2 linked regions of the Methanovulcanius yangii genome follow. The protein of the gene in region 2 interacts with the protein of the main gene of each other region in a pairwise test. Links are inferred from orthologs where the notes say so. Each region holds a gene or a part of one and is shown on either strand. Other genes may lie near its edges.

What was found.
Region 1: the proteins of sepS (region 2) and pscS interact in binary tests that used the Methanocaldococcus jannaschii proteins (3 or more experiments, as listed by UniProt). The link is inferred for Methanovulcanius yangii from one-to-one orthologs.

The regions. Positions count from the first base shown.
Region 1 is NZ_LTBL01000001.1:1,130,900-1,145,662, forward strand. What follows is about bases 1-2,933. They hold pscS (O-phospho-L-seryl-tRNA:Cys-tRNA synthase), read right to left. Parts: upstream 2,090-2,933; coding sequence 911-2,089; downstream 1-910. Other genes in these bases: thiI (tRNA uracil 4-sulfurtransferase ThiI), read left to right, coding at 1-894; AZH53_RS05685 (hypothetical protein), read right to left, coding at 2,086-2,271; AZH53_RS05690 (hypothetical protein), read left to right, coding at 2,438-2,933. Also shown: more of AZH53_RS05690, read left to right, coding at 2,934-3,052; AZH53_RS05695 (hydantoinase/oxoprolinase family protein), read right to left, coding at 3,115-4,038; AZH53_RS05700 (ATP-grasp domain-containing protein), read right to left, coding at 4,035-4,919; 5'/3'-nucleotidase SurE, read left to right, coding at 5,004-5,804; AZH53_RS05710 (hypothetical protein), read right to left, coding at 5,814-6,383; AZH53_RS05715 (HEAT repeat domain-containing protein), read right to left, coding at 6,376-6,954; AZH53_RS05720 (hypothetical protein), read left to right, coding at 7,090-8,769; AZH53_RS05735 (2-isopropylmalate synthase), read left to right, coding at 9,260-10,765; AZH53_RS05740 (prefoldin subunit beta), read right to left, coding at 10,788-11,150; AZH53_RS05745 (KEOPS complex subunit Pcc1), read right to left, coding at 11,147-11,380; AZH53_RS05750 (Brix domain-containing protein), read right to left, coding at 11,373-11,783; AZH53_RS05755 (DNA-directed RNA polymerase subunit P), read right to left, coding at 11,780-11,911; AZH53_RS05760 (50S ribosomal protein L37ae), read right to left, coding at 11,918-12,211; AZH53_RS05765 (ribosome assembly factor SBDS), read right to left, coding at 12,258-12,959; psmA (archaeal proteasome endopeptidase complex subunit alpha), read right to left, coding at 12,970-13,716; and more genes. UniProt on the Methanocaldococcus jannaschii protein: Converts O-phospho-L-seryl-tRNA(Cys) (Sep-tRNA(Cys)) to L-cysteinyl-tRNA(Cys) (Cys-tRNA(Cys)).
Region 2 is NZ_LTBL01000001.1:2,135,580-2,150,368, reverse strand. What follows is about bases 11,771-14,729. They hold sepS (O-phosphoserine--tRNA ligase), read right to left. Parts: upstream 14,061-14,729; coding sequence 12,480-14,060; downstream 11,771-12,479. Other genes in these bases: twy1 (4-demethylwyosine synthase TYW1), read right to left, coding at 14,063-14,729; AZH53_RS10540 (DUF2070 family protein), read right to left, coding at 11,771-12,370. Also shown: AZH53_RS11420 (STT3 domain-containing protein), read right to left, coding at 1-19; AZH53_RS10605 (hypothetical protein), read right to left, coding at 128-733; AZH53_RS10600 (cyclase family protein), read right to left, coding at 717-1,346; AZH53_RS10595 (SufD family Fe-S cluster assembly protein), read right to left, coding at 1,362-2,471; AZH53_RS10590 (ABC transporter ATP-binding protein), read right to left, coding at 2,456-3,187; AZH53_RS10585 (hypothetical protein), read left to right, coding at 3,309-3,485; AZH53_RS10580 (hypothetical protein), read right to left, coding at 3,505-4,641; AZH53_RS10575 (ribonuclease H-like domain-containing protein), read left to right, coding at 4,789-5,862; AZH53_RS10570 (DEAD/DEAH box helicase), read left to right, coding at 5,832-8,099; AZH53_RS10565 (phosphoribulokinase), read right to left, coding at 8,132-9,109; AZH53_RS10560 (hypothetical protein), read left to right, coding at 9,239-9,592; AZH53_RS10555 (hypothetical protein), read right to left, coding at 9,618-9,908; AZH53_RS10550 (hypothetical protein), read left to right, coding at 10,016-10,192; AZH53_RS10545 (hypothetical protein), read left to right, coding at 10,260-10,448; more of AZH53_RS10540, read right to left, coding at 10,619-11,770; more of twy1, read right to left, coding at 14,730-14,789. UniProt on the Methanocaldococcus jannaschii protein: Catalyzes the attachment of O-phosphoserine (Sep) to tRNA(Cys).

The sequences.
Region 1 (14,763 bases), 1.0 Mb from region 2 along the record:
AAGGAGGGGATGTCCTTTGCCGTCAGGGCCCGGCGTTCGGGCATGAAGGGTTTTACCAGCCAGGAACTCGGGGCCTCCACGGGGGCAAGGATATTCGATGCCGTCCCCGGCATCACCGTCGACCTGACCAACCCCGACTATGAAGTCCACGTCGAGGCGAGGGAGTTCGGCGGTCTCGTCTATGATGCAATCCTCCCGGCACCCGGGGGCCTCCCGCTCGGGACACAGGGCCATGTCCTCTCCCTCCTCTCCGCCGGTATCGACTCCCCGGTCGCGACCTGGCTGATGATGCGCCGGGGATGCATCCCCACCCTGATTCACATGGACGGAGGAAAATATGCCGGCGAGCAGGTCAAACCCGGCGCACTGCGCCACCTCGAAACCCTCTCCACCTGGTGCCCGGGACGCACGCTGCGCCTCATCTCCGTGCCGATGGAGGCATTCTTCGATGCCATGGTGGCATCAGGCGCTACCCGGACAAGGTGCCTCCTCTGCAAGCGCTTCATGGTACGGGTGGCCGCGGAAATTGCCCGGCGCCAGCAGCACCTCGCCATCGTGATGGGGGATAACATCGGGCAGGTCGCAAGCCAGACGCTTGCCAACATGAGCGTGATCGAGGCGGTCGCACCACAGGAACTTCCGATCCTCCGGCCCCTCATCACCTACGACAAGGATGAGATCGTCACCCTCGCACGTTCCATCGGCACCTTCCGCGAGAGCGCCGGCGATTTGGAATGTCGGGTCGTCCCCAAACATCCGGCAATCGCGGCTCAACCGGCAACCGTCCTCGAAGACGAAGCGCCGCTCGACATTGCATCGCTCGTGGAGACCGCCATCGAACATGTCACCATCCATGCAGCCCGCAACGGCAGCCTCATTGAACGCGACGAGTAAAAAATATAAAAAAAGGTCAGGAGACGGACAGCCCGTTCTCTTCGGCGACCTCGACGAAGGAGCGGGCGACATGCTCTATCTGCATGTCGTTCAGTCCGTAGGTGTTGAACTTCCAGACCCGCGTCGACCCGGGGATCACCCCGATGACCCCCTTCTTTTTCAGCGAGCCCGAAAGGAAGAATCCCTTCTTCTTGTGCGTCGCCGCCACCTTGTCATAGGAGCCCAGCGTGTTGATGCGGGTCAGGGTGTGCCGCCGCGGGTATTCGCTCTCCACTGTCGTCCCCTCGATGGAGAGGAGGGCATCCACCACCCTGTTACTGTTTGCCACTTCGTGGTCCCACTGTTCGACGCGGGCCTTCACTGCAGGGAAGGAGGCCATCATGCCCACGACAGGGGCCCCCATCAGGGTGCACCCCATCATCTCCACTTCCTTGATGCCGAAGGTTCTGCCCGTCACATCTCCCTTCACCTGGGTCGTCCGGAAGACCCGCTCGGCATACTCGCCATTTGCGGCAAGGACTCCCGACGGGGCGGGCGCCGCCATGCTCTTGTGGCCGGACCCCACAACGAAGTCAACACCGAACGCCTTCCCGTCCACCGGCATGATGCCGACCGAATATGCCCCGTTCATGAGCACCGGGACGTCGTACTGGTGTGCCACCTTTGCAATTTCCTTCACTTCGTGGATATTGCCGTACTGGTAGTCCACGTGCTCGACGAAAAGGAGGGCGGGCGCGCGGCCGTACTTTTTCGTCACCTCATCGAGCCGTATGGCGGCGTTCTCCGCCGTGATACGGTTGTTTGCATCCTTGGGAATCTCGTGGATGTCCCCTCCCGACTGTTCGAGGGAGACGAACTCGGTATAATGGGAGAGCGCCGTCAGGAGGACGGGATCGCCCTTCTTCACCATCGTGCTTGCAACCGCCTGAAACCCCCGCCGTGCGCCGGGAACCACCCGAACCTGATCCATATTGAGCCATTCGGCAACATCCCGGTGGAACTGCGCAATCGGCGGTTTATTGATATAGTCCAGCCGGAACGGCTTGAGGCAGTTGTCACAGACCGAATACCCGTCGGCAAAGGCGATGACGGCCTTATGTGCCTCCGGCGTCAGGCGTCCGCCTGCCTGGATGGGATCGATATTGACATAGAGCTCCTCGACCTCACGGGTATCGATATCCCCTGCACATTTCATTTTATAAGCTCCTTTTCAAGAATATCCACCTGTTTTCGTAGCTTCTCCAGTGCCTTTGCCACTGCCGCCTTCTGCTCCTCATCCAGCCGGTGCGCCGGAGCCGTCTCCCGGAGGACGGCCCGGAGATCGGTGAAGAGATAGAGTCCCTGAAATACCGCGTCAACTGCCCTCTGTGACATCATATCACCTTCCAACCCTCCTTAACGGACGGCAGGAATATTCGATAACCAACATTCATCGTCGGCATCATCATTAATCCTGACGTTTCCGACAGCAGAATTCCCTGCAGGGCGGCAATGGTCGGAAGAACTATACGTGCCGGTTGAAAGAAACCATGCAGACACATCCATGCGCAAAGTCCAGATCCCCTCGATGCTCGGCGACATCGTCACCTCGGCCATCACCTCGGCTGACGACGCGATCTTTTCCGAGTGTGCAGCATGCCCGTTCTGCGGCGGCGAGGTGAAGGCCCATGACATGCGCCGGAAAAAATATGCAACGATCCTCGAGAAAGGAGCACGCAGGCAGATTCATGTCTTCGTAAAGAGGTTTTACTGCACGGAGTGCGGTCGCCTCTGTTACGCCGACTCACCCTTTTATCCGGACACCAGGATGGGAATGCCGGTGGTGGACCTCTGCACCACCCTTATAGAAAAACATCCGTTTCACCATGCCGCCAGAATTCTCCGGTCACTCAATATCATCGTCGACCGGGGAACCCTGAGAAATTATGCCGGGAGAAATGACCTCCCCCACCCCGAAGTCATCGAGATGTACGGGATTGACATCCCCCTCTCCATCTTTGACCTCTCGGCACGTTCATTCCAGGGGCCCGAGCGGACTTCCGTCCCACGGACAGAACTCTTCGGCTCCGCCCGTCTCCCACCCGCACACCGGGCATTTCTTCTTGCGATGGGGACGGGCAAACGGAATCAGTGGAATAAACAGGAAGAGAAAAAATAACGGAAACCCGGCCATCCATAAGATGACAGATACCAGAGCTGAGCCGACCAGAAGAAGAATGCTCAGTGCCCTTCGGTCCGTAGCGCCACCTCCCGCACGGCACATGCCGGCAGGGCATCCGACATCTCACCAATAAGGTCGGAAAGCACCACCCCACCAAGGGCGCCACCAATGACCCGTGCGCCAACACCCGCAAATACCAGCTCCTTCTCCCGCCGAGCGTCATGCCGCTCCACCTGTGAGCGTATGAGCGAGAGTTGTTCCTCCCAGAATGCCCCGGCAATTTCCCGGGCCCCAACTTCTCCTATCTCGTCCAGGTCGGAACAGACCACCCTCGAGAGGCGCTGAAGTGCAGCAGGGATGTCCACGGCCGCGCCGTCGGGCGTCGGGACCGTATACTCACCGGAACCGATATGCCCCAGGACCAGGTGAACATCCGCACTGACCGCAAAGAGTTCGTTGCTGACCAGTGTCTGCGTTCCCGCAAGACAGACCGAGCGCAGGAGCGATGCCACGGGAGCGCGGAGAATGCCCGTATACACGAGCATCCCCCTCTGGAGACGGTCGACGTCGGTGAGGCCCTTCAGTGCATCAAAAGGCTCGAGGGGAATGATATCGGTCGTGGTGCTCCCCATATCAACAAGGATGGCATCGGAAAACCGCCCCCTGAGCCAGTCCGCGGACGCAAGCCAGTTTGCCGCCGCAAGGCTCCGGTCCGCCCCGGCGTGAAAGGTGCCGTCCGTCCCGTAGAACACCGCATCAGGAAGGGCCGTCCGGACCGCATCGACGATGAACCCGATACCCTCGGTCTTGTTTGCAAATCCGTCGGCAAGCTCGCCGCTCATCACCACAGCCGCAGACTCGCCGCTGTATGCCGCGAGGATATCGGCAATCGGGGATTCCTGCCAGAGGGGACAATAATGGATATCCACACCGCCCTCAGTCACCACCTTGAGATTTGCTCCGCCGACATCGATGCCGATCACCGGATCACCACCTGCCCGGACTTGTCGTATCGTGCCGTGCCTGTCAGGTGCACCTCACCGGGGAGAATCCCCTTCGATGCATCAATGAGGATGTCACCAATCTCCTCGTCCATGATGGCGTCGATGCCCACCAGACTCGATGTCGGACGGGGATTGACATCGACCACATACACCTCATCTGTCACCACCACATCAACCCCGGCATACCCCTGACACCCAAGGACGGTGGCCGCCTTCACTGCCGTCCCCACTATCTCGTCTCTGCGCGGGTGATCGACATTCGTTGTTCCGCCGGAAAACGAGAACATATCCCCGTCAAGAGCGATGTGCTGCGCATTGAGAGAGAGAACCAGCGGTTCCGCCCCGCTGTAGTAGAGGCAGGCCTCCCCCACAAACCTGCTCCCGACAAGGCTGACACTGAGATGCTCTCCCTCGATAAATTCCTGGCCGAATTCACCAGCGCCCGGCTCCTCATCCCGAAGGCGCATATTGACCGTTCCTGCCCCCGACACCTCCTTTATGACGCGCCTGCCCGACTCCACTTCTTCAGGCACCGCAATCCCATGACCGGCGAGAATGCGGCCTGCCTGAATTTTGTTGGCACAGAGCGCACAATTCAGAGAGCCGCACCCGATGTTGTGCGTCAGATCCTCGATGATCTTTGTATATCGCCCGAGGAGGGCGTCCGGCGCGATCACCAGCCCGAAATCGCATTCCGGGGCAAGCCGCCGGAGCTCATCTGCAAAGTCGCCCTTTTCGGGAGACACTACATCATACCCGCACCGGGTAAAACTGTCGCCAATGACCCTGAGCATCGCCTCCCCTTCGGGGGCCAGGACCGGGTCGTGAAAGACGGAATATTCGGCCAGTAATACCTTCATTGCCACAGTATTGCACTGACGGAGAGATGAGTATGACGATCGGACCCTTTTTCATCTTCTCGTCCCAACGATGGTTGAGATTGGATGAAACCGGTTATTCTCCTGACAAACGACGATGGGGTGACATCGGAAGGCCTCTGGGCGGCGTATGACGCACTTGCGGATATCGCCGAGATCCATGTCTTCGCACCCTCTACCCAGCAAAGCGCCGTGGGCCGCTCCATTTCCATATTCGACCCCATCCGGGCGCACAGGGTGGTTCTTCACGGCCGGGATGCCCATGCCGTCGACGGCAAACCGACCGACTGTGTCATCCTTGCAATGTATGCCTTCGGCATCAAACCGGACCTGGTGGTGTCCGGCATCAACATCGGGGAGAACCTCTCCTTCGAGTCCATCATGACCTCGGGGACCATCGGTGCGGCACTGGAAGCGGCGAATCACGGACCGCCTGCCGTCGCCTTCTCCATCCAGGTCTCGGACCAGGGAGAAAAGTTCGACAACCCGCAGTACTCGTCGGCGAACTTCGAGCATGCGAAGACAGCAGTGCGCGACATCGTCCTCCGACTGCTGGAGACCGGATTTCCGCCGAATACCGATGTCGTCAACGTCAACATGCCTCCGGGCCCCTATGCAGGCTATGCCGTCACCACGCTTGCCCACAAGCTCTTTCACACCGGTGTCGAGACACGCGTCGATCCCCGGGGGCGCCCGTACTACTGGATCAACGGACCTCTGGTCGACGAGGCACCCGAAGGGACCGATGTGTATGCAGTCCATCACGGCATGGTCTCCATCACCCCGATCACCCTCGACTCCACCGCCCACGGCGACATGGGTGCAATGGAGACACTCTTTCCAAAAACAGATGACCAGGATATCTGATATCCGGGTTTATTCTTCTCCGAAATAGTCCGGGAGGGGGTCGTCCTCAGCCAGACCTTCGTCCCGTTCTTTGTAACCGCAGATGCCGGGATAGCCGGCGACAATGAACCACCCGGCCACACACATGAAGAGAGCACCTATCGGTATGGCGAAGCCGGACGACCCGGCAAATGAGAACCCGTATTGTGCGATGGTACCTCCCAGATATGCCAACCCGGCCGCGATGAGGGATATTCCCGCATATCTTCGGCTACTTCCGGAATGCTTCCGGACATGGTGGCAGGCAAAAACAAGTGCCACGCAGCACAACAGAACCCCCCCAAGCCAGAAGAACGGGACCAGTGCACTTCTTCCGGTGATGGCGCCGGATGTCACAAGGTCGACATCCCTGACAAGCGTAATCAGGGAGGGGCCGAGATACGTCTGCTGGTACCGGAACAGCGGAAAGGCAACACCCGCACCGATGCCGTTTCCGATATAATACACCGAAACCGGAACGACCAGCGATACGGCGACGAGGAGAACGGAAAATACCGCCCCCTTTCTGTCGCACTCCATCTCATCCCGCGGTTCAGACATTCTCCCCCATTCCCTCAAGAGCCTCATCAAGAGCGGCAATGACCGTTGCATCCCCTTCCGTTTGCCGGACACACCGGAAGAGATCTGCATAGTCCGCGGCAGCCATCCGGGCAAGGGTGCGCACCGCCATGCGCCGGACATACGGATTTTCATCCGTACAGAGACGTTCTGCGATCTCCTCTGCCGCGACTTCGCCATGCAGCAGTCCGAGGGATTTCACCGCCATATACCGTACATGGTCCTTTGTATCCGTCAGGTGCGAACGGAGCGTTTCCACTGCACCCGCATCGCCCGAAAGACCGAGTGCTTCGGCGGCCCGGTACCGTACAATCCAGTCCCCATCCTCCATCAGCGAGATGAGAAGGGGAAGGCTTGCAGGTGACGCAGCGGCAAGGGCCTCCATGGCACGGGCACGCTGTTCCTTACCGTTGTTTTTCAGCTGCAGCGCCATTTCCATTCCCGTCTCATCCGAATACAGCTGGGCAAATTCCCGAATAGCGGCACCTCTGGCTTTCGGATCGGTTTCCAGGCAGGAGGAGATGATGCTGTTTATCTCATTTAGACGGTCCATTGGTACTCACCTTTCCATCTCTGCACAAGGTTTCGGGAAATCGATAGTAAACTTTCTCATTTGCCGCAGTAAAAAATTATTATGGAAATGAACTCTCTCTTTACATGGTAAAGAGGCAGGACACCAGGAGATCGTATGGCTGACACCCCACAAAAAACAAGAAAATACACTGTCCTTGCTGTCACTGTGGTACTCATCATAATGGCAGGGGGCATCGCTATTGACAGTGGCACAATGCCATTTTTCCTGAATAATTCCTCACAGGCCACCGTCAATGTAACCCCGGCAGAGGCGTCTCTCTTCCATACCATCGGCAACCTGACCAACCCGGCAGGCTCCGAAGCCCTCCGGGAGGTGCCGACGCGGCCGTCGATTGAAGGGACGGTGAGCGCCAGTGAGACCGAGAGCAGTTTCAACTATCAGAAGGAGATTCTCTCGGCATTCATCGAAGCGTCACAGACCTTCGAGGGTGCAGGGAAGGCCATGACCTCCTATGAGATGACGACCTACAATCTCTTCACCGACCCCGATTTAGGGAATTCCGCTCATCTCGGGCGTCCATACGGAGCGATGGCCACCGTGGTCATCAACGGGACACCGGGGATGCTCGAAAATACCCTCTGGGGATATGAAGTTGATGCGACCGCCATAACCCGTACCGTCATGACCAGCGATGCAGGATCGGATACAGGTTTTGTCGCAGTCTCATTTGTGACGCAGGACACCGGCACTCCCGTCTTTTACGCACTCATCACCGCAGAAGAACTGGCAGCATTTGACGGGAGATGGGGCGGCGGCTCCTACATCTGCCAGGATGACTGGACGAAACTGCGCTATGACGATTCATTCGTCGGCTGCGGCTATGAAGACCCCGATGAGCGGCTCATTCCCGAGGTTGACCCGGGCATCTCCTATGAGGAATTTGACAAATACGGACTTTATGTCCAACCGTCAGAGATCCGCGATACCATTGAAAAACAGACCATCGCACTCAACGGCATCGTCTCCCGCATATCGGAGGGTGCCCTGAACAATGACTTCGACCTGATGAAGGAGGCGTCAATGCAGCTGATGAGTGAAGCGCGCAGTATAAAAACCGAGATATCCGCCCTCCCCGTCGGCCCCGTGTACCGCGATGATATCGCTGAATTCATTGAAGGCATTGACAACTATCAGTATGCCGGGGCCATGCTCTGGTACGGGTCGGCCTTTACCCAGCCGGATGCCATACGGAAAGGCAATGATTACCTCATCGCCGGGATCGAGCACAACAACAACGCCCTTGCGGGGCTGGATATGCGTACGATAAATACGGCCCTCATTGATCTGCCCGATGAGGACATCTTCCCCCATGCACTGTACCTCCATGATTTCTACCGGTTCCAGGACGCAAAGAAGGTCAACGACATCTCCATGAAGATCACCGGCGTGAAGGGTTCCACACTCTATTTCACCACCAACGAAGATGGCGAGGAGGAGAAGGTTCTCGCAGGGTACGGGTACAAATACGTCCTGCCTGTCGTCGAGGTCACCCATTACGGCTACCGCGGAGGCGGCAGTTCGCGCATCACGACGCCAGAACCCTCAAAGTTCACCATCATATGGAATGGAGAGGAGTACGCGGCAGAGTCCCCGTCAGGCTATCTGCAACCCCTCGGGCAGGCATACACGCGGCAGTATCTGGACAGGAAGGAAACGGTGGAGGCATTGTTACTCTTCAAAGTCCCTGCCAGCCTCAACTACGAGGAAGCATATCTCAAGGTGGACCTCGGTTCGGAAGGAACACCGGTCTGGCATCTGACCGAACGTCAATAATTCCAATTTTTTCTTTCCCCTTCCCTAAGAGAATGGTCTTGAGAATGCGAAAGCATGTGGCGGAACGCAAGGCTCCACGCTCTGCCGAATGAAAAACAAAAAATGAATACGCCCAGGACGGAATTCGAATCCGTGTCGCAGCCGTGACAGGGCTGCATGATAGGCCCCTACACTACCTGGGCTCGTTTGCACACTTTAAACAGATCCCGCCTCCCGGAGTCGAACCGGGGACATCGCGGTAGCCGCGCAGTTACCTACTTCGGCAAACCATACTACAGCCGCGCACTCTACCAGTCTGAGTTAAGGCGGGTCTGGTTCCGTGGTGCTCTACAATATATGACAGTTGAAGTATTAAAGATTATGATTTGAGCTGGAAACCCCGAATCGTCCTGATACCATCCCTTTTTATTCCAGTAAAGATAACAGGGGTGCATGTCTCAGCAACTGAGATCAAACGGAACCGTCGCAGAATCTGCGGCAGATCGCTTTCTTGGGCGACAAATGTACTGAAACGAGAGCTGTTACTATTTTCGACACCACCCTCAGGGATGGTGAACAGACACCGGGTGTCTCCTTCACACTGGACCAGAAGATAGCCATCGCGCATCAACTCGCCGATATCGGCGTCCACGTGATCGAGGCAGGGTTTCCCGCATCCTCTGTCGATGAGAAGGCGACTGTTCGCACCATAGCATCGGAAAACACCGGTGCGAAGATATGCGGCCTGGCACGTTCCATCCGGAGTGATGTGGACACCGCCATCGACTGCGGCGTCGACATGGTGCATGTCTTCATCCCGACCTCGGAAGTACAGCGCAGGCACACGATCAAAAAGAGTCACGAGGAAGTCCTGGCCATCACCGCTGATATCGTCGGGTATACCCGCGATTATATCGGGGAGGTAATGTTCTCTGCGATGGATGCGACCAGGACCCCGTCGGAGGATTTGATTGAGGTCTACCGTACGGCGGTGGACGCCGGGGCGACCATCATCAACGTCCCGGACACGGTCGGCATCGCAACGCCGACCTCCATGCATGAACTGGTCCGGTTCATTCGCAACAACGTGGACTGCCCCATCGACATCCACTGCCACAACGATTTCGGGATGGCGGTCGCAAACACCGTCACCGCCGCCGAGGCAGGGGCATCACAGGTGCAGGTCACGGTCAACGGCATCGGCGAGCGGGCAGGGAATGCAGACCTCGCCCAGACGGTAATGTCCCTTACGTCCATCTTCGGGATGGAGACGGGCATCGTTACCGAACGACTGGTCGAGACCTCCCGGATGGTCTCGCGGTTCTCGGGGATCGGCATCGCGCCGACACAACCGGTGGTCGGGGACAATGCCTTCTCCCATGAAAGCGGCATCCACTCCCAGGGAGTCCTCTCTGAGGCTTCCACCTTCGAACCGGGCATCATGACCCCCGAGATGGTCGGCCACCGGCGTCGCCTGAAACTGGGCAAGCATGTGGGGCGCCATGCGGTCGGCCAGATGCTCTCCGAGGCGCACATCACCACGTCCCCGGAACAGCTCGACGATATCGTCCTGCGCATCAAGGAGATCTCGGGCAAAGGCCGCAAGGTCACGGAAAACGATCTCTATGAGATTGCAGAGACGGTCATCGGCCAGTCGTCCATCGAGAAGAACATCTTACTGGATGACATCGCCATCCTCACCGGCAACCACGTTCTGGCCACCGCCACCGTCAAGGCGACCGTCGACGGCGCTGAGAGGATCTGCTGCAGGACGGGCAATGGTCCGGTCGACGCTGCGATGAATGCCCTCCTGGGCATCGTACCCAGGGGCATGCAGCTGAAGGAGTACTCCGTCTCCGCCATTTCGGGAGGCAGTGACGCCATCGGCCATGTGACGATAGCAGTCGAGGACGAGAAGGGCAGAATCTACGATGCATCCGCATCGTCGGACAATATCGTGCTCGCATCGGTCGATGCCATGATCAATGCACTCAACCTGGTCTACAGGGCCAGGTAATCAATATTTTAAAAAAAAGAATTTACTGGGCCTCAGGTGCACGGCCGCCCTCGAGGGCCGCCTTCACCTGTGCCTGAAGCTGTTCGAGCTTTGCCTGAAGGGCCTTCTCCTGGCGTTCAAGCGATTTGATCCGAAGCTCGAATGTATCGATCTTCTCGGTGATGTCCGAGGCGACCTTGTCACGGTTCTGCTGCATCATCACGCTCCCTATGGTCACGTAGACAGTTGCATCCTCAGCAATATCATTCAGTTCTTCCTGCGCCTTCTTTGCCTCTTTTCCCATCAATTCGTACTGCATTTTCTGCTGCATAATCGTGGAGAGCTGCTGCTGCACCTGCTGCAGCATTGCAATCTGGTTCTGGACTTTGGGTGGTATCGAATTCATGTAAATATTACCTCCTGCATCTCTTCTGCAATCATCACCAGTCGAAGATACGTATTCAGGGCTGCCCGCAGGGCAGGCACATCTTCCCCGGAAACGCTCAGGGTCAGACCGCCGTCCACGTCGCACGTGAGGAGAGCCCGTGAGCGCCCGATATCCTCCAGTTCGGGAAGAACTGCCTGATATACAAGATGCGGACGGTCCGGCATGAACCTGAATACTGCTTCATGCACCTGCACATTTGACGTTTCTGAGGACATACTGCCTCCCCTGGGGGCCGTGAAACGAAACAACGTCTCCGCCGGTTTCGGTAAGAGTAACATCAAGATATTTTATCAGTGCATTATAAACCGTTTGGTTGCCCGTCTGAATCCCCCGGGAGAGCGGCCCTTCACGCCGTTTCACTTCAAATGACGGAAACTTCAGCGCAGCCACATTCTCGCCGGATGCATAGACGTCAACGATGATGTCCCCAGCCTCGCGGTACACGACAAGAACGCATGTATCTTCTTCAAGGACAACGCCAAGGCCTGCCTTTCCCCGCGGCTTGTAGGACGCCTCCAGAGTAAATGCAAGGTCTTTAGAAAAGGTTCGCAATTCGGGAACAGGTTTCCGCGACGTGGTAACCAGTGTCATCTGGCCTTCAGGTGCTTGATTCCTGCTCCGCGTTCCTTAAAAAGTATACGGTGCCCGCAATAGGGACAGCGGACATTCACGTCGATCTCGACTTTCTGCTTGCACCGTGCACATTTATATCCTGCCAAGGACCGTCACGACTCCTTTACAAGAGAACGCTCAATGGTGCGCAGTGCGACCTTGAGGTTCGGGGTCTGCGGCACGTAGGCACCGCCTGCAAATTTAAATCCGCATTTGCGGCATTCCCATATTCCGGTACCCTGGCGCGAGACTGCCTGCGTATCACAGCGCGGACAGACATGCTTTGCGCGGGATACCTTCTCAACCTCGTTGACACGCTTTCTGATGAATCGGCCGTAGCGGGGACCAAACCTGCCGGCACTCCCGGTGATACGGCCTTTCGCTCTCTGTCTTCCTTTCTTTGCCATATGAAATACCCCTGATGTGTCTGTATATATTTACTCTTAACCTTTATTAATCCTGATCCAGGATCTTCACTTCCGCGTCTCCCTTCGAGACACGATTGATGAGACTGTAAAACTCATCCTGTATCCCCGCAGGGATGCGGACGACGCATATCCACGACCCGTCGTTCTGCCACTGGTCACGTTCGATGGTCGTGGCGGCGGCAATCTCGCCATATGCCTTCGCAGCGTAATCGCCGGGGATTTTTACCGCGAATTTCATCTCGGCAAATTTGATGGGGAGTATCGGCCGAAGCGCCTTGACGACGTCTTTTACCTGCTCCTCAAAGTTGCGGAACGGGTCGACATTGACCCGCGCTTCCTCCATTGCCATCTCGATACGCTGTGGCGGGTGGGGAAGTTTTGTCTGCGGGTTGATGGCGTTGCGCGCAATGAACGTGACGACCTTGCGCCGCCGGGCCTCGATCATCGCCTTGCGCTGTTCCGCCGTCAGATGGATTTCACCCTTTTTGACTATACGGAGCGCAATTGGTTCGAATTCCGTTGTTTCGAAGACTTTTTTGAGCGACTCTTCGGATGCCTTCTCCGCCTTCGAAGAGTTCTCAAATATGAACAGTGCCGCTACGGCATCCTCGATCTGGATCTCTTCGCCCTGGCGGATCAGGGCAGCCATATCGGGGTCCACAAGTATCTCAAACCGTTCCCCGTGACTGTCCAGCCTGGCAACCACTGCCTGGTCAAGAGGGATCAATGCGCATCACCTACTCGGACTGATCCGGTGTCGCGGCCTCGAACTTCGTCGTGTATTCACTGACCTCGTCCTTCGTCATCTTCCTGAAAATGCCGGTCTCGTTCGGGATCGCACCGATCTCGACAGTATCAACATCGAACTTGCCCTCCGTCGCCGCATGGAGCGCACGGAGACCAAGGAGAATGCCGTCGGCCATTCCCATCGCCTCGTCATACTCCTCGTCGAAGACCTTCATGACGGCCGGCCGGCCGGTCCCGATGCCCGTGGCCTTGTACTCGAGGAGCGTGCCCGACGGGTCCGTCTCGAAGAGTCGTGGCACGCCTTCGCTCACGCCAGCGATGAGAAGAGCGGTGCCGTACGGACGGGCGCCGCCGAACTGGGTGTAGGTCTGCATATGATCGCAGAGTTTCTTTGCAAGCGTCTCGATGTCGATCGACTCGTTGTAGGTGACCCGGTTGATCTGCGACTCCACCCGCGCCCGGTCGACAAGCGAACGGGCGTCCCCGACGAGTCCGGAGGACGCGACGGCGATGTGCTCGTCGATCATGAAAATTTTCTCGATCGACGACTGCTCGAGAAGACGTGAACTGACACGTTTGTCGACGATGAGGACAACCCCGTCGCTGCACTTGATTCCTACTGCGGTTGTTCCCCGCTTGACTGCCTCACGGGCATACTCCACCTGGTAGAGCCTGCCATCAGGGCTGAAAACCGTAATCGCCCTGTCATATCCCATCTGTGCCTGCATTGGTTGCATTGTATTCCTCCAAGTCTTCCTGAGTAACGTATAGTGATACCTGTTTTTTAATACCGTCCTTTACTAAATCAACCTTTTGACCTGATTGACTCAATATGCGGTAGGATTCTCCCTTCATGTCCACCATCCTCCCGTCCTCCTCAGGCGCAGGAACGGGAACCTCCCTGCGAAGGGCCCGGAGCGTCCCCGAGGTTCGCACCGGATGGATGGCGGCGCGGGATCCGTTCACCGATGTGACGGCGGCAAGGGCAGCCTCCAGGGCATCCTCATGCCCGCGTGCACACCGGATGATGACCCGGCCGGCGACTGCCTCGATGACCGCCGGCTGCATCGCCGAGGTCACAACATCACCCCACATCCACGTGGATGCATCGATGATCGCATAATAGACCTCGCGAGGGTCCGGGACGAATGAAGCCGGAACGATCTGTGCTGCGATGTACCGCCAGTTCGTCCGCATCGTTGGCGGCCTGGGTTTTACCATTCGATCACCTCGACAGGTTTTGGCCTGTCCACGACGGTACGGACCCCCCCGAGGGCTGCCGCCGCCTCGGCATCATCCAGCCCGATGACCGAGAGCAGATGGATAGCAGCCCGCACGGACCGCACACCAAGGAGGGAATGCGCACCCGAGGAGACCGTAAGGGGAAATTCGTACTTCCGGGACAGGCGCGCAACATCCGAGAGGCGCTCCATCGCACGCTGACGGCGCACCCCTTTCAGGCAGGTCATGACCGTAAGATCGATATCCACTGCCACACCCCGGTCCGCCGCCGATCGTGCCGCAACATGGTCGAAGGCACTCCGGTGAACGGCATGCACTCCCTTGAGGACATGCACTCCCGGGTAGGTAAGCACGGCCCGGTTGAACGACATATCGCCGGCACAGACCATGACAACATCCGATGCCCCGCGATCCTCGCGAACTGCCCGGATGACTTCCTTCATCGACGCGCCGGGGATAATCGTTCCCCGGAGAAAGCTGACGCCCTCATATTCGCATCTCTCTGCGATGCCGGTCGCAACGGCACTGTCATAGCCGAGGCT
Region 2 (14,789 bases):
GGATGTTCTGAAATTCCATTGTGCTTCAGATAATACTCGGTGTCTGAGTATGTTAAATATTGTGAGAAGAGGGATTAGGCACGGAAAGGAGTCGCACTAAAATGGCAGGGGACGGCCTCCCGTGCCATTACCGCGAATACGGGCACCAGTGATCGATACCCAGAAATGACGCACAACCCGCGGTCGACGGGCCGACAAGAAGTATCGGGACATCATCCCGCCATGCATCCACGACCCGGACCGCCTCCTCGCGGAAGAGCCCGTCCCCGGGCACGAGAAGAATATCCGCTTCTCCCGGCATGTCCACATAGGCGACCCCTGCAAGACCGAGGAGGGCGGGGGCCTGTCCGACGACAAAGACCTTCCTCCCAGCAAGGTGCTCCCCCAGCTGCGTCATACATGGTGCATGGTCCTCCGGGCGGCAGGCACGCCCGCTGCGGCAGAGACAGAGGAACCTGCCGATGGCGTTCATGATGCCGCAGGCAGCGGTCCGTTTTTCCGGGGTATCCAGTTGTGCCCCGAACATGAAATTCACCCGGGTCGTCGCTTCGAGAGGGTAATTAGTGACGCAGTCGACGTTCACCCCTCCATACTCAAAGACGAGGGGAACGCCGCGTTCGTACCTGCAGACATCTGCATCGGGCGACCGACGTATCCGTATATTGCTGTCCTGGCACCCGCTGCCATGAATGACCTCTTCCATCTTTCGCACTGCGTCAGTTATCATATCCATGAAATATCTCCTCCGTATCCGAAAGGATGACCCGCACCTGCGCCCCATCACCGCCGGTAAGACGTAATGGGAGTGCAATCAGATAATAATCCCCCCCGGCTATCCGGGTCAGGTCAACATTTTCCAGGAGCGGCATCCCGGCGCCCAGAAGGGTTAGGTGCACACTCCCGTCACCTCCATACTCCTCGACCGACGGGGTGTCGATGCCGAACAGTATGACACCCGCATTTGCAAGACATTCCGCTGCCGCCGGGGAAAGACCGCGGAATGCCGGGTCGAACACCGTCACATACCGGTCGGTCGTCTTTACAAGGATGCGCACTCCCGGACCACATTGATCCTTCAGGTCCTCCGGGAGAATGGGGCCATCGCCACCACTCAGGTCGATGACCGTCACCGGCCCGAGGAGAACCGGAAGTGGAATCTCGTCAACGGTCATCCCACCGTCGACCAGATGTGCCGGAGCATCAATATGTGTCCCGTTATGACTCGCACAGGTGAGTCGTGTTATCGTGTATTCGCCCGATGCTTCCGTCTCCGTTGTCGGGACGGGATCTCCCGGCCAGGTCATCGGGGGTTCGGGAAACGGTCGTGTGCAGTCGTGCAGCGCCATAAAAAATGAATGATATCAGAACCCGTCCTCGGCAGCGTCGATTGCCGCATCGATCTGCTTCTGGAGGGTCTCCGGCAGTCCCTGAATCCGTACGTCAAGGAATCCGCGGATGATGGTCGCCGTCGCTTCTTCCTCGTCGAGACCGCGTGCCATCAGGTACTCGATCTCATCGCGGGCAATCTTGCCGACCGCCGCCTCATGGGAGAGTTCGGTGTTTGAGAGGCGCCCTTCGATCTCCGGGACCGCATGGATGCTCCCGCCGTCGAGAATCAGTCCCTTGCACTCGATGTGCCCGCGGGTCTCCTCCTCCGCCCCGATGATATGGGAGCGGGCGATCACATCGCCTCCACGGGTGATGACCCGTGAGATCAGCTCGGCACTGGTTCCCTTCGCCTCGAGAACGGCCCGCTGTCCGAGGTCGAGATGCGACCCTTCCGGCGCGAGGACGACCGAATTGAAGCGTGCGACGGAATTTTCGCCTGTCAGGCGTGCCACCGGGTACATCTGGATGTGCGATACCGGTTTCATGCAGATATAGTTGGAGAGGAACGTCCCGCCTTCCTCGACGAGGGTTGCACTGCGGGGGTAGACATCCACGTTCTCCCCCCATGTATGGATCATGGTGGTGGAGATGAGAGCGTCTTTTCCGACGTAGAACTCCGTAACACCGTAGTGGGCCCCATTCCTGACAGCGTGGCTCGAGGCACAGCCGGCTATCAGGTGAAGTTCGGCGCCCTCTTCGGCGATGACGATATTATGGACGGTCTGGATCTCGTCCTTCTGCATGAAGAGGCAGGTCTCGAGCGGGAAGATGTTCTTGCTCCCCTTGCGGGCGATGATCGTATACCCGCTGATCTTCTGGTCGGCGACGTACCGGGTATATTCGTCCTTGTCCTTGTCGACGAGGTTCCAGTAGTAGTCGCCGAGCCACTCGTATTTCTTCAGGGCAATGTCGGTCGGGAGCATCTCAATACCCTCGTAGGTACATTCGGACCGGACGACATCCTGGTCCGCCTGGAAGTAGGTACCGCACCGGTTGACCGCGGAGAGCATCATGCCGGTCTGTTCCAGCCTGACCCGGTCTTCTTCGGAGAGGTTCTTCATCGTATCTATATCTTCGTGCATTCGATACACTCCTTGTAGCCGCGTTCCTGAATCACCTTCAGTATCTCCCGTGCATTGCCCTTGCAGCGGATCTCACCGTCACAGAGCATGTGCCCGGCATCCGCCTCGAGATAGTCGAGGATATAGCCGGTGTGGGTGATGACAAGACCAGACTTCTGGCGTTTGACAATGTGCCGGTCCTTCTCCACGAGGCGGGCAATCGCATTGCCGATGAGCGTGATGTTTTCGAGGTCCACCCCGCTCTCCGGCTCATCGAGCATCACGAAGTCAGGCTGCTGCACCATCAGCTGGAGGACTTCGCTGCGCTTGATCTCCCCACCGGAGAAATTCGCATTGATATCACGCTCAAGGAATTCGGTCATCTTCATCGAATCGGCATATTCATAGATCTTCTCCGGGTGCACGCCGGACATGGCCGCGAGAAGCTTGCCGAGTTTGAGCCCGGAGATGGTCGGGGGCCGCTGGAACATCAGACCCATTCCGTAGCGTGCCCGTTCATGCATCGGGATGTCTGTGACATCATGACCCTTGAAGAGAATCCGCCCTTCAGTGATGTCATAATTCCCGAATCCCATGATGGAACGGAGAAGTGTCGTCTTCCCCGAGCCATTCGGGCCCATGAGCACGTGCGTCTCTCCCTCACCTATCGCAAGATTGACGCCGTGAAGGACTTCCTTGCCCCCCACCTCGACATGGAGATTTTCAACCTTTAGCATAGAACCAACTTCCTCTAATATTTGTGGGAAGGGAATAAAGGAATACCGGCATGGGCAAACGGAATACTTTCACACCGCGCCCGGACAGCCGGGATATATAGTAAATTTTCCCTGTAGAAGTATGACAGATACCTTCATCTGCATCGCATCACGGGCCGCACACTACCCGGTCATCGTCCGAAGAAGCCAGATGTCAAAGACCGCGATGTTCTCTTCGAACATGTGCAGGAAAGCTGCCGAATGCCCGGCCCCCTCCCCCCTCCGGAAGGCTCCCATCGCCGCAATCATCTCGGCCTGAACAGATACGGGCGGGGAGTTCAGGAGAAGAGGGGCAGGCCGGTTGATGCCGTCCACTCGCGGATATATACACTCGTGCCGGGACGATCATACTGGTGACCTGCGATATAATTGTTCAGCCCTGCATACGCCTCGTAGTCGGCGTAAAGCCGATCATATTCAGCAAGGAGGGCGTTATATGCCTCCACGGCCTGGTTGTGCTCACGAACAAGCCGGTTGTATTTTGCCGTATTGCCCTGCCTCGCTGCATCTTCCAGCTGGTCGCGTATATCTGCTATCTCATCGTACCGGCTACTCACTGCAGCGTCGATTTCTTCCAGCTCGGATTCCTTCGCAGCAGCATACTCACGGGCAGCCTTCGCGGCTGCGTCGATACGGCGCGACTCATCCCCGGCGCCGTAGGCAAGGGTGCCACCCCCTATGGGGATGAGGAGCGGCCGGGATGCAAGCGTCATTCCGTTCTGGAGTTCTTCGGTCGGGACACCGGGGAGTCGATAGCCGGTCGTCTCGATGTATTCGTATCCTGTCGCCATGAATCCCTCCCCCGGTCCCCGGACACCGACTGCCATGTGGTTCTCCTCCTCAAAATAGAAGAGGACGGCATCATATCCTTCCCGTGCGAGGAGACCTGCGAGGAGGATGGATGTATCGTCGCAGTCCCCCCTTCCTTCGACGATCGTCTCTACCGGAAACCGCGGTGTCTGTTCCCCTTCCGGTGATTCGTAGATCATGGACTGGGCATATGCAGCCATCAGTTCGAGATATTCATCATCGGTGAGTCCCATCGATGTCCGGATACCGGTCAGCGCCGAGCGCAGGGATCCATAGAGTTCCTCCAGGCGCGAATCACCGGCGAATGCCTGGTACGATCCGATCACCCACTCCTCATCGTCGTCCCAATCCCCGTACAGCACCACTGATTTCCGGGAACCGGCGGCATCGGCATAGAGATCGGTATCCACGGTGAGAGGAATGGTCAACTCCCGGTCCTGGAATGAAAAGACGTGTTCCACGGAGATTGTTCCCTCACCCGTCTCAACATCATCGATCGACGGATAATCCGCCCGCTCTCCTGCCGGTATCAAAGAGGTGATACATCCTGCGGAGAGGATGAGGGCGGCGAGCACGGTGACGGCGACCATTCCCTGCGGGTGCATACGAACCATCCTGAGAAGAGGTGTGATGCCATATAATATATCGCCCGCGATAGGCCCCCGCCATCCCGTGGGGGTGTACGGGAAACACTTTCACTCCCCACGGCATCTCAATTTATAGCGATCCGCCTTCCGTACAAGGGAAGACCTGTGGATTTTGCGGCCCAGATTGCTAAACGCTGGCAGCGTGTGTCAACACCCGGCGTGAATAGTGCGGCGATGCCATATTCCCGCCACCATGACCATCTCTTTCCCGGCTATGCCGATCATTCCTTCCATGCCCGCAAATACGCCCTTCTGAACGAATACGAGGGGTGCATTCTTGAGGAGGTCTTCTCCGGGAGTGAGTGCCGCACATCATTCGGAGACTGTTTTGCCATCCATACTGTTGTGCCGTGCCACATCACCCGCCCGGAAGCCGGCTCCCTCTCCCGGACGCTGATGCAGGAACTCCGGCTGATACATGGCATCGGGCCAAGGACGGCAGCAGACCTCCGAATGCGGGGCCATACCACAATTAGCAGCCTCACCCGCCACCCACGGTTCGGCAGGCAGGCAACCGACCTCGCGGCACTGCTGGCGTCTGAAGACTGGGACGCCCTCGGCAGGCACGTCGGCATGCGGTTTCCGGCGTCGCACCCCCTCAACCTCCTCTTCTCCCTCCCCTGCCGGACCGATGACCTGCTCTTCTTTGATATCGAGACAATGGGGCTCTTCTCGCGCCCGATCGTCCTCTTTGCGACCGGCCGGATTCGCGGGGGACGGATGCACGTCACCCAGTACCTGCTCCGGGATATTGCCGAGGAGCCCGCCGCGATTGCTATGGTGCTGGATGAGATGGCGGACGGCACCACCGCCCTCGTCACCTACAACGGCAGGTCCTTCGATCTGCCGTATCTTCGGGACCGGGCCGCTTATTACGGGATGGAATTTCCCGGCGAACCACCTCACTATGATCTCCTCCACCCGTCGCGCTCACGCTGGAGAACAGAGTTTCCCGACTGCCGGCTTTCGACCATCGAGGAACTGGCACTGGGAATCTTCCGGGATGACGACCTGCCGGGGAAGTATGTGCCCGAATACTATGCCGCCTACCTCCGCTCCCGGAACCCCGGCCCTCTCGTTCCCATCGTCGACCATAACCGGCAGGACGTGGCAAGCCTCGCCCGCCTCTACGAACGTCTTCTTGAAGGATGTGGGGGGAGTCTGCCATCGGAGATGTAGATGCGGCCTGCGCCGCCCTTCTCCGGAACCCCCGACATACCGGACGGATTGCTCATGTCGAGCACATCCCGGCCGTTCCCCCGGAATATTGTCCGCCGGAAAATCCCGTCCCCGAAGAGATCCGGCAGTACCTCGACGGCAAGGGGATATCCCTCTACGCTCATCAGTCGGCGACCTTCGATGCCCTGCACCGGGGCGACAATGTCATCCTGACGACGCCGACGGCGTCGGGAAAGACCCTTGCCTTCACCACCCCCGCCTTCACCTTCCTTGCCGCAGACCCGGAGGCACGGGTGCTCTTCCTCTACCCCACCAAGGCCCTCGCCCAGGACCAGCTGCGCACGATACGTGATATGGAGACGGCGACCGGCATTTCCGCCGGCGCAGCGGTCTACGACGGTGACACCCCGCAGCATCTGCGCCGGGGCATCCGAGAACACTCCCGGATCATCCTCTCCAACCCCCACGAACTGCATCACACCATGGCGTGGCATTCCCAATGGCGGGCATTCTGGAAATCCCTCCGGCTGGTCGTGATCGACGAGGCACACTGGTACCGGGGGATCAGCGGCGCCCATACTGCACTCCTGATTCGAAGGCTCCGGCGAATTGCCCAACGGTATGGCGCATCGCCGCAGTTCCTCTGTGCAACCGCAACGATCGGCAACCCGGGGGAGTTCGCAGAAGCTCTCACCGGACGTCCATGCCATCCCGTGACTGGAAAGGCCAGCCGCTCTGCACGGGAATTTCTCTTCTACAACCCCTCTGCAGGAAAACCTGCCGGCAGCCTCTTTGGGGCCACCACCTCCCTCTTTCAGCATTTCACGGATGCAGGACACCAGACGATCTGCTTTACCGGCTCGCGCCAGGGGGCAGAGTCCCTCCTTCAGGCGGCCCGGAGCCATCTCCCTGCCGAACGGCAGGAGGAGGTTGCCGCATACCGCGCCGGCTATCTCCCCGCGGTGAGGCGGGAACTCGAGACACGCCTGAAGGACGGAGCCCTCCGGGGCATCATCGCCACCAGCGCTCTTGAGGTCGGCATTGACATCGGCGACCTCGACGCGGTCCTCCTCGCCGGGTTTCCCGGCACCCGCATGGCGACATGGCAACGGGCGGGCCGGGCAGGACGGGGAGAGGGAACGTCGGTTGCGGTGCTCCTCGCAGGCACCGACCCTCTCGACCAGTATTACATGTCCCACCCGTCCGCATTCTTCAACGGCGGCGTGGAGGATGCCGTCATCGACGCGGCGAATCCCTATGTCATGGCGGGCCACCTGATGTGCGCCGCGGCGGAGATGCCGCTCGAAGGGACGGAGGCGGAGGCCTTCTTCGGGCAGGCAGCCCCGGGAATACTTGCGGCGCTTGCCGGAAGCGGCCTTGTCACCGCCACGAAGCGCGGATACGTCTACTCGGGCACCGGCCGTGCGGCGGAGATGGTCTCCCTCAGCGGGACCGGACATGACACCTACCGCCTCCTTGCGGGCGGCACGCTCCTCGAGACGATGAACGAGGCGCAGGCATTTCATGAGGCACATCCGGGTGCGGTCTTCCTCCACCACGGGGTCACCTATCTCGTCGATGATCTCGACCCCGCGACGGCCACGATCACGGCCCGCCGGTATGATACGGACGTCCAGACCCGGGCAATCACGAACTCCGTCCCGGAGGAGGTCGCCGCCGAACGGACAGTCCCTGCCTCATGGGGCACGCTCTCTTTCGGGCCTGCGACGATCACGGAATCCGTCCCGGCATACCATATCACCCGGTTCGGCGACCTTGTCGGCACCCGCCCCCTCTCCCTCCCGGAACGGACCTTTGAAACCCGGGCGATACTCATCACCTTTGCAGGGGAGGTCATCGAGGAGATCGAAGCGAAGGGGCACGACAGCGCCGGTGCCCTGCACGCCCTGGAACATGCCCTGATAGCGATGATGCCCGCCCACGTCCTCTGTGACCGGTGGGATCTTGGCGGCATCTCCTCCGTCTCCTTCCCCGGCGCCGGCAACCCCGCGGTCCTCATCTACGACGGGTATGCGGGGGGCGTCGGGCTTGCCGAGAAGGCATTCGAACGCTTCTGCCGCCTTGCGGCGTCGACGGAAGAGATGATTCGCGGGTGCCGGTGCGAGGAAGGGTGCCCCTCGTGCATCTACTCACCAAAATGCGGCAGCGGCAACAGCCCCCTCGACAAGGGGGGCGCCCTTGCCCTCCTGGAATGTATCAATCGTGGGAATGCCTGATCACCCGGTTTCCCGGAGCCGACGGAGGGTGATTATGTCCTGCAGCCGGGCCCGGACTCCTCGATGAAGATTCTCCGGTTGATGATGCGCCATGCGAGGATCAGGCTCACCGCCTCGGTCGCGGTCACATACTCCTTCCCCTCGAAGATGCGAATCGGATGGACCCCGGTCTGCTCCTCGACCGCCTCTTCCAGTCGACGGACCACTTCATACCGGAATTCCCCGTCGAAGGTGACGGCCCCCATCCGTCTGCCGTTCAGACGCTCGGCCCGGAAAGCAATCGCAAAGTCACGCTCCGCAAGCGAGGTCATCGCGAAGAGGTCCAGCGGGAGGGTGATGTTCCTGACCGTGTGGTCGAACTGCTCCTGAATGAGGGTGACGGCATACATCCCGCGGGTGCCCTTCGAGTCATACGCCGACGGAGAGACCCGGAGAATGGCGTCGGCATGGTTCTTCTGCGGCGCCACATAGGCCTCGTAGTCGGGTTTTCGCGCCTCGATCTCTGCAAGGACATCCTCCCGGCGGTAGCCCCGGTCGCCGACATCCCGTGCGATCTTCCATGCATGCTTCACCTCGTCCCCCGGGTCGACGAAGAGCGTCACATCCAGGTGCGCCCTGAGGGCAGGAGTGCTGAGCGGATGGAGACCCTCGACGATGATGATCTTCGTGGGAGAAAAGGGCACGGGCCCCTCGATCGTCCCCGTGTCATGGTTGTAGACCGGTTTTTGAATGGTCCGTCCCGCCTTCAGGTCGGCAAGATGCTGTTCCAGCAGGGCGATGTTGTTGGCATCGGGGTGCAGGGGCGTGATCCCCTCCCTCGCCCGTGCCGCCCGGTCGAGGGTATGGTAGTCGTCCATCGTGATGGTGGAGACGAGGCCTTCCCCGAAGATCTCGCGCAGCGCCCGGGTAAACGTGGTCTTGCCCGACCCCGAGTCACCCGCGACCCCGATGATGAAGATACAGTCCGATGACGCAATCGTCCGCGTAAAACTCAGCCGTTCCCCGTCCATATTACCAAGACTCGGTGCGCCGGGGAAAAAAGTGCTTCTGTCCGTCCGGGTCAACCCTCACCCTTCCTGAGGGGACCAAGGTATATGTAGGCGCATGCATATCTGGGTGCATTGGTAAGAGGCTGCCACATGACAGAAATACGCAGTATCGGGGTGCTTTCGATGGCCAAAATGTTTGCCGCCATCTCGCTCATCGTCGGATTCATCGTTGCCGTGCTGACGGTCTTTCTCGGCCTCATCGCGATGGCGGCGATGCCGTTTCTGGATATTTCTCCCCTCGCTCACGGCGGATGCCTCCTCATGGCACTCGTGGCGATCTTCGTGATGACCCTCGTCTATGCCGTCGCCGGCTTTCTTGCGGGAGCGATTGTTGCGGTCATCTACAACATTGCGGCGGGGATCTTCGGGGGAGTGGACATCACCCTTGTCACTCCGCTCGTCTCCGAAGAGACCGACGAGGATATCGACCGGAGCTATGATTAGGCCGGGATATTCCCTGCTGTCCGGATCACGGGACCTCGTCCGTAATCCCGGTCCTCCTGCGGCATGCGAGCCAGGCGCCGGCGGCAAACCCGCCGAACATGCACCAGGCAGGACCGAAGTATGCCGTAAAGCTCTCCACGAATGCAAGATAGGCAAGGGCGAACGGGGTGGGGTTGCCGAATGCCACGAAGAATGCCCCTGCGTAGACAAGAAAGGTGACCGCAAGCCCCGCCACCCCGCCGGCAAAGCCCCACCGTATCCAGGGACATCCCGATGTCCCGCCGGAGGGCTGGCCGGATGGGTCCGATGAACTCATGCAGGAAGATACATCCTTCGTTCCTATCAATCCTCCTGCCCTCTTCCGGCCTCACGGAGATGAGAAAAAGGTTAATGGGCGGGAGGGCGTATCCCTTATCGTTGGAAATGAGTGATATTTGGCTCTACCTGGGAATCATGGCAATATCTTCGGTTCTCGGGGTAATCCTCGGCTACGTGGGTCTGACCGCCCACTTCAACGGGCGGTTTCTCACGGTGGCCGACGCCTGCCAGGAGACCGACTCCCTCGAGCCCCTCATCGATGAGCTCGAGCAGCAGAGCTGAAGAGACCGCGGGAGACCTATAAGACCGCTGAATACGAGAACGTGACCGGAGAAGGAAGAAGATACGCATGATCGACCTGGTAAACGCACTGCTGATAGCCATTGTTTCCATCTGTTTCGGTCTTTTGATCGGCATACAGATTGCCCACATCCATTATGTCCGCCGCCTGGCACGGCTGGCAAAACGAAGCGTCTATTCAAAGACGATTGCCCCCATCCTCGTCGCCGCCCGGGAACAGCGGGAGAAAATTACCTGAATTCCTCCCGCAAAATACTCTTTTCAAAAATTTCCTTCACGATTCCCAGGTCTTTCAGAACCAGTTGTTCGTCTTTTCTCTCCCGCCGCCGCGAGCCTTGAAGCAGGGGCGGGATATTCCTCCATCTTATCCTGCGGAGGAGCCCCGTCTTTCCCCCGTACAGAACACGGTCATCCGGCAAGGAGGAAAAAGACCGTCACCGTCGAGAGAAAAGCGACGATCAGGATGACAAGGGCAAGGGGGGCGACAATCCCGACACTGCCGGTCACGAGCCCGGCAAGCTGGGTGATCCGCTGGGACCCGAATACAACGATATCCCTGCAGGTGGCTGTCGTCCCGGCGGCCGATGCAGGAGCTGCGTCCGCCCGGGCGAGGTCGGCCGCCTCACGGGCAAGGGGAGAAAATGATTCCAGCGGGACTGCGAGGCCGACGGGATTCATCCCGGAGACGGTGTTGACCACATGAGTATCGGAGGTCATGATCTCGCACTCGTCGAAGTCCTCCAAAAACATATCTCGCAGCTCGTCGCGGACGCCCTCGTGGATATTGTTCCCGTCGAAGACCAGATAGAGTGCCTCCTTGTCGTCCGTGCGAACAACCATCGCCATGATGCCGAGGTCGCCGAAGCCCTCCTCCCGTGTGAACGGGACGTCAACGCGGGCAAACCCTGCCGCGAACGGGACCTGCGGGGCATCCACAAGCGCAGCAAACGCCTCCTCCGCCGCCTCCCGGTACTCCTCCGCGAGGGGACTTGCGAGAAGGACGGGCGGGGGGAGGCAGGGGAAGGAATTGTGCGCATCGACGAAGGCGACATGGGCGAAGTGCCGCTCGCCCGCCTTCATGATGGCAAGGCCGACGGCGTAGTCGAGGTCGTCGGTGATGAGGGGCGAGCGGGTCGCAACGAGAAGTGCGGTGTCGCCGAACGCCTGCGCAAGGACGGAGACCGACCCCGAATCGGCCCGCACCGGCTGCGTCGCCGTCGCCGACCATGTCGCGGTCCGCCGCCCCTCTTCGACCGCGGCGACCACTTTTTCGATCTCCGATGCAGAGACGGGATTGAAGTCATGCGTCGAGGCCCCGTGGGCGATCACCGCCGGGCATCCGAGCGCATCATAGAGGATCTTCGGCAGGTTCGACCCGCCGATCTCGCCGAGGGGGCCGGGATGAACACCGGGGACGGTGAAGACCGCCTCCTCCTTCCCCTCCCGCCGGAAGAAGATCGTCGCCTGTTCAACCCGGACGGCTTCCCCCATCTCGCGGAAGAACTCCTCCAATGCGTGCGACCCCTCAATGAGGTACGCCATGAAGGCGTTTGCGAAGGCCAAGGGCGAAACGCCGAGCGCCGCCTTCATCGGCCGCTCAAGAATCCAGACGATGAACCACGTCCCCAGCCCGAGGAAGATGTGCAGCACGACCGAGTAGACGAGGATGCCGGGGATGACGGTCGCCCAGAAGAGGGTGGCAAAGAGGCTCTGGATAAGCGCCGGGGCGAGCATCCGGGCGACGGAGCGGTCGACGACGGTCACGAGGAGGAGCAGGCGGACCGCGAAGATGATCCCGAGGGACGACGCGTAGAAGAGCGGGAGATAGTCGCGGGCAAAGAGGAGGAGCGGGGTATAGGAGACGATGACGCAGATGACGAGCGCGATGAGGGCGATGAGCCCCGACCAGTCCCACGTGATGTCCCTGCCGTACATCCGGACCAGCGGGCGGGTCAGGCCAAGCGCGATGAGGCCGGGCAGGGTGAACCCCAAAAGCCCGAAATGGGCCCCGAAGTCATGGGGGTCGAGGCCCCCCAGCCATGCCATGAACTCGATGGCGACCCCGAGAAGCACCATGATCGCCGCCGACCGCTTCCACGTAGGGGCGGTCATGATAAGAGAGGAGAGGCCCTCCAGCTGGGTCGCGGTGCTCCCGGTCATATGGGAGAGCATAGGAGAGATACGGGCTTATAGCTTTCAGGATGGCCTCTCCGGCGAGCCTGCGCGGAGGATGGCCGGCAAACAGGACAAAAATCGCCAGATAAAAAAATCAGAGGATCTCCGAGCGCACCGCGAAGAAGACGGGGCCGCGGACATCGATCTTCTTGTTGTTGTCGGTGATGTAGCGCATCACGTACTCGTCGATCTTCAGGTTCACTTCGGAGGGGATCTTCACCATCTTCACCTGCACACGGGCGGGCTCCCCGGCCTGCGCCGCCTCCTCGATGCGGGATGCGGCGAGGTTTGCGACCGCCTCGAGGTAGGAGATCCCGGTTGCGGCGCCGTTTTTGCGGACACCCTCAAACTTCTCGGTGTCGGGCACCCCGAGGATGCGGCCCTTTTCGACAAAGATCTCGTTAAAGACGGCAGGACCGCAGAGCTTCGAGTTCTCCTCCTCTTCCTCGACATACACGCGGAGCCGCACATCGCCGATGGCGCCTTCCCATGCCTCGAAGGAGCACGGGCTCTCCTCGGCGGCGTGTGCGGTCCCCGCCGCAACGATCGCGCCTGCAATTGCCATCCCGGCGGGCGTCGACGGCGCCTCCCGGAGTCCGATGCCCTTTGCGAGGTCGAGGTCGGAGAACTCGCGGGGGAAGAACTGTGGATGGGTGAGCTTTCGCACGTCCTCGGCCTCGTACTCGATCATCGCGAGACGTTCGACCCCGAGGCCGAGGTTCATCACCGGCACCTCGACGCCGTACTCGGCAAGCGCCGAGGGGGAGTACATGCCGAAGGTTGCGACCTCCACCCAGCCGTGCGTCGGGTGGCGGGCGTAGACCTCGGTCTGGGTGTCGGGGATATAGTATTTGGAGCGCTTCTCATCGGGACGGAACTCAAAGTCCGTAAACCCGAAGGCGGAGAGGAGCGCCGCCGCGACGGCCTTCCCGTCCTCGACGGTGATGTGCTCGCCTGCCATGATACAGGAGGCGGAGTGGTAGGTCATGAGCCTCGTCGGCCCCTCCTCCTGTTCGCGGCGGAAGCAGCGGTCGATGGAGAACTGCATGATCGGGTGGGGAAGCTTGTCCCACATCGCCCCGAGCGAGATGAACCACCCTGAGGTCATGTGGGAGCGAAGCGTCGTCCGGGACGACTCGGGGGCAAGCTCGCGGAACTCGGGGAAGACCTCCTCCATGATTCGCACGACGAGCCCGTCGTCACAGTCGAGGACCTTTGCAAGCTCAAAGGTCAGCTCGTCCCCGTCGATCTCAGACTTCTTGTAGGCGTGAAGGGTCTTTCGCAGGCGCTCCTCGCCGTCCTCGCCGAGGGTGCGGCCGAGAAGCTCCTCGATCCTTGCCGTCCGCTCCTTTCCGATGCCGACGTTCGGGCGCGGGAGGCCGCCCAGATAAAAGACCCGGTCGAGGACCGCCGAGGCCTCGGGTCCGAACTGCCGGTACACATCCTGCTCCTCGATGAAGAGCGGCACCCGCGCCTCGTCGAAGCCGATGGAAAGGTAGACCTCACGCAGGCGCTGGATCGTCTCCGCGATCGGGTGCGCCTGTGCACGCCGGAACATGTTTCTCGGGTACCGGTCCGCAGGGCCGACGGGGTCGACGACCGAGGGGCCCCGGTGCCATGCGTGTTCAAAGTCCGTCCGTGAAAGCTCCCTGAATTCTTCTGCATTAAATCTCATATTTACCGCCGTGTCAGGCACACCACCCGTGATATCGGGCTCTCGTCGTACATATCATAATCACAGTATTTCGCAATTTCGCTCGCGAAGTCCCGCACCTCCGCATGATCCGGCATGTTGTGCCGCTCGAGACGGTTCCGGCTGTACCCGAGGTACATGTACCCCTTCACCTCGACGTAGTCGGGACCCGAGTCCTGGATCATCGCCGCATACTTCTCGGGAGCGAAGTCGTTGAGGCCCTTCACCACGGTGACGCGGATCGCCGACCGGCGGGATCCGAGGAGGGAGAGGGACGTCCGGATATCCTCCCAGTAGTCCTCCATCGGGCGGCAGACCTTCAGGTAGGTCTCCTTGTCCGGGGCGTCGAGCGAGACATAGGTCTGGTACGGGTGGACCTTCTCCAGGACCCACGGCCGGGTGCCGTTCGTGACGACGAAGGTCGTAAAGTCCCGTGCGTTGAGCATATCGACGAGTTCGGGGAGGCGGGAGTAGCAGGTCGGCTCCCCGGAGAGGGAGATCGCCGCCATGTCGGGGGCGAGCGCCTCCTCCCAGAGGGTCTCGTCGGTGCCGCCTCCGGCCACCGGGTTGTACCCGGCAAGGGCCTTCTTCTGGAGCTTGTAGAGGTTTGCCACGATCACCTCGGGCGGACACTCCTCCTCTTCCACGACCTCGTATTCCATCGAGCGCCAGCAGAAGAGGCAGCGCTGGTTACACTTGAGGGTCGGGGTC